One region of the Pectobacterium wasabiae CFBP 3304 genome, then DNA from elsewhere that is predicted to be linked to it. Evidence: predicted binding sites of a transcription regulator. Region 1 holds the regulator's gene; the other holds the start of a gene.
What was found. Region 1 encodes PurR, which represses purine synthesis genes. Its sites were predicted from a motif close to CANGCAAACGTTTGCNTG; they were not measured.
Positions count from the first base shown of each region.

Region 2: rbsD (D-ribose pyranase) is a predicted target of PurR. The motif match lies at 1,255-1,272, and genes of this name have one in related genera.

Region 1 covers NZ_CP015750.1:4,563,245-4,565,451, forward strand. The annotation lists gene cydH (cytochrome bd-I oxidase subunit CydH) at 1-16, opposite strand, end outside; gene purR (HTH-type transcriptional repressor PurR) at 407-1,432, shown strand; gene cfa (cyclopropane fatty acyl phospholipid synthase) at 1,741-2,207, shown strand, end outside.
Region 2 covers NZ_CP015750.1:1,743,971-1,746,177, forward strand. The annotation lists gene qseB (quorum sensing response regulator transcription factor QseB) at 1-313, opposite strand, end outside; gene A7983_RS07810 (YgiW/YdeI family stress tolerance OB fold protein) at 573-968, shown strand; gene rbsD (D-ribose pyranase) at 1,285-1,704, shown strand; gene rbsA (ribose ABC transporter ATP-binding protein RbsA) at 1,712-2,207, shown strand, end outside.

The DNA of each region.
Region 1 (2,207 bases):
TCAGATTTGTATCCATAAACCACTCCTTATTAGCGAACAAGTTTCATCTGAAACTTCCTCTGAAAAAAAGACACCACCATTTGCAGCAGAACCCACAGGGCAGTTAAAGCCACAAATAATAGGGTTATTACGATTCTTTCATAATTCTAGCGAAAAATCTCCGACGAATGCATCACTAATAGTATAAATTAGCCCTTTCACTTTCATGATAAATCGGACACAATCCGCTGTTTATGAAAGCGCTGCGTATCAGTCGAAAAACGTCAAGCCAGATCCCTTCGGTATAACATTCGGCACTCTCCTTCTGAAATCCTGTTTTTTAGCTTAGAAGAAGAACTTTAAACGTAGGCAAACGATTAACAATATACTTACGTCTGTAACAGGTAAGTTCAGGAGTCATTTTTAGATGGCAACGATTAAAGATGTGGCAAAACGTGCTGGCGTTTCCACCACAACCGTATCGCACGTGATTAATAAAACACGTTTCGTCGCCGAAGAGACTAAGGCAGCCGTCAGGGCAGCAATCAAGGAATTGCACTACTCGCCCAGCGCCGTCGCCCGCAGCCTCAAAGTTAATCACACTAAATCTATCGGCTTGCTGGCCACATCCAGCGAAGCACCCTATTTCGCTGAGATCATTGAAGCAGTCGAAAACAGTTGTTATGCCAAAGGCTACACGCTGGTGCTGTGTAATTCTCATAACGACATCGGCAAACAGCGCGCTTATCTCTCGATGCTGGCGCAAAAACGCGTCGACGGCCTGCTGGTCATGTGTGCCGAATACCCGCCAGAACTCTTGGGCATGTTGGAAGATTATCGCAGCATTCCCATGGTCGTCATGGACTGGGGACAAATGCACAGCGATTTCACCGATACCATCATCGATAACGCCTTTGAAGGCGGCTATATGGCGGGTCGCTATCTGATTGAACGCGGCCATCGGGATATCGGTGCCATCCCAGGAATACAAGAGCGCAACACGGGCAACGGACGCTACCTTGGCTTTTTAAAAGCGTTGAAGGAAGCCGACATCGCCGTGCGCGATGAATGGGTCGTGCGAGGCGATTTTGAACCGGAATCCGGTTATAAAGCCATGCATCAGATTCTCGCGCAAAAACAGCGGCCCACCGCCGTATTCTGTGGTGGCGACATCATGGCGATGGGTGCCATTTGTGCGGCAGACGAATTGGGGTTACGTGTACCACAGGATATTTCGGTGATCGGTTATGACAATGTGCGTCACGCACGGTTCTTTACACCGGCACTAACCACCATCCATCAGCCGAAAGAGCGTCTGGGCCAATCCGCCTTCTCTATGTTGCTGGATCGTATTACCAGCAAGCGCGAAGATGCACACGTCATTGAAGTGCATCCGACGCTGATTGAGCGCCGCTCGGTTGCCGACGGCCCGTTCCGCGATTATCGCCGCTAACCTCGACAATTCAACACACACGATTTTCTTATACCTATCCGCTTTCCCTCTCTGCTTCAGCCAATTCTCTTGTATATTGGCTGAAGCGACTCTAAACTGAACTTTGCGTTTCAGTTTCACTGATAAAACCCAAAATAGTGATGGCCGCACTTCGGTAAACAGGTACGCATTTTTTGCCAATGGGCACCCCGTTTACGCGCAAATTTCTTCTTCATTTTTCTCTGGTGACAGCCGATACATCGGCTGCGGTAAGTGCTGTCCAGGTATGTTTTTCCATACTTTCACACGTGAAAAATTTAGGAGACATCATGGGTACACCTTATGCAAAAGAACAGCGTAGCCATACCTCGCCCTGGTTCAAAATCATGCAGGAAAGGCTAACCGCTGCGGATATCACCATTAACGGCTCTCGTCCTTTTGACATCCACGTGATCAATACCAGTTTTTTTAAACGCGTCTTGCAGGAAGGTTCATTGGGGTTAGGTGAAAGCTATATGGACGGATGGTGGGAGTGTGAACGGTTGGATATGTTTTTCCATCGTGTCCTGCGCGCAGGACTAGAAAATACATTACCTCGCCGCTTGCACGATCTTACGCGAGTCGCCATTTCCCGCATCACCAATTTGCAGTCCCGCAGACGTGCCCGAGTGGTCGGCGAGCTGCATTACGATTTGGGTAATGACCTTTTTGCCCTGATGTTGGATCCTTACATGCAATATTCCTGCGCTTACTGGAAACAAGCGCAAACGCTGGAACAGGCGCAGGAAGACAAACT
Region 2 (2,207 bases), 2.2 Mb from region 1:
GCGCAAAGGGTTTACATAAATAATCATCGGCCCCCTGCTGCAATCCTTCCACGCGTTGTTCCAGTGCATCGCGGGCGGTCAGAATCAGCACCGGTTCGTCATGTCCAGCCTGACGCCACTGGCGCAGAATATCCATCCCATCCATACCCGGCAGGCTGAGATCGAGCACCACGGCGTCATAAGGGGCGGCCTTCAATGCGGTGGCACCCGCTTTACCTTCCGTAAACCAGTCAATAGTAAAGCCCAGTTTGGTCAACCCAGCTTTTAGACCATCACCGATCAGGCGATCGTCTTCGACTAACAATATTCTCATGGCCGCCTCGCAGGGAATGTACCGCTGTCGCATTTACGCCTTTCCCGGTTTTATACGAAATCGTGGGGTGATGTGTACAGGACAAATCGCTGAAACCGGGCGATTTCAGCAATATAAAAAAATAAAAATGTAAAGGATGACTCCTTAAGATTCTGTTAAGAACGGTTTGTTTTAATCCTTCCCGAAGACCGATTACTCCCGCAGGTTGACTGCGAAACAGTTAACTTTGAAAAAACAGGCAAAATAAGGAAGGAATACGATGAAAAAAGTCGCTGCGTTATTCGCTATTACCGCTCTGGTTTCTGCACCCGTATTTGCTGCACAAAGCGGCGGTGGTTTCGTCAACCCAGAAACGCCGGCGGTTGGCACACATAAAGGGGGATTTATCGATCCACAGAATTCCCTCACGACGGTAGCTAAGGCTAAAGATCTGCGTGATGATAGTTGGGTTACGCTGAGCGGTAATATTGAAAAACGGATCGGTGATGAGAACTACCTGTTCCGCGATGCGACGGGCACGATAGAAGTTGAAATCGATCACAAGCGTTGGAATGGCCAGATGGTTTCGCCCACGGATAAAGTGGAAATCCAGGGGGAGTTGGATAAAGACTTCAACTCTGTCGAACTGGATGTGAAGCAGATCCGTAAACTCTAATCCGTTATCTTCAATTCTCAAGTGGTGGGCTGTTGTCCGCCATTTCCCTATTTATCAATCATCTATACCTGTCATTTTTCACGTTGGCTATATTGATTCACCCAAGTAATCGACGTGATCAAGCTCACCAAGACGCCTTTCTTTGCCATCTTCCTGAAACTTGAATCATCTAGAGTCAGTAACCACATCATGTTGTCTTTATTTTTTGTTAGCGAAACGTTTCGATGGTGATCACATTTTTTTTATTTCTTCGTTGCCTTTCTCTCTTCTTTTTCTAGAATATTATCAGCGAAACGTTTCGCTGGTGGGGTGAGAGATGAAAAAAGCAGCACTATTGAATTCAGATATTTCTTCCGTGATTGCTCGACTGGGGCACACCGATAGCCTTGTTATTGGTGATGCTGGTTTACCAATTCCAGAAACGACGACTCGTATCGATCTGGCGCTGACGCACAATGTGCCGACGTTTTTGCAGGTGGTTAATATTGTCACCAGTGAAATGCAGGTCGAGGCCGCTATTCTGGCGGAAGAGATGATTGAAAAGAACCCCGCGGTCCATGACGCATTACTCGATCAATTGAAGCAACTTGAACAACATCAGGGAAACTCAATTGCATTGCACTATGTCAGCCATGAAGAATTTAAAACCCAAAGCGGCAAAAGCCGGGCCATCATTCGCAGCGGAGAGTGCTCCCCGTATGCCAATGTCATCCTTTGTGCTGGCGTAACGTTCTGAGGCATCAATGCAACCTTTACTGCAACTGCAAGGCATCATGAAATCTTTTCCCGGCGTTAAAGCGCTTTCCGGTGCGGCACTCAATGTCTATCCAGGAAAAGTGATGGCGCTGGTGGGCGAGAACGGTGCGGGCAAGTCCACCATGATGAAAGTCCTGACCGGGATCTATCGTAAAGATGCCGGCAGCATCCATTTTCTAGGGCAAGAGGTGGATTTCAATGGACCGAAAGCGTCTCAGGAAGCAGGTATCGGTATTATCCATCAGGAACTTAACCTGATTCCCCAGCTTACGATTGCCGAGAATATCTTCCTCGGTCGTGAATTTACCAATCGCTTCGGTCGTATTGATTGGAACAAGATGTATGCGGAAGCCGATAAGCTGCTGAAACGCCTTAATTTGCGCTACGACAGTCGCCGTATGGTGGGGGATTTATCGATTGGCGATCAGCAAATGGTGGAAATTGCCAAGGTTCTGAGCTTTGAATCGAAAGTCATCATCATGG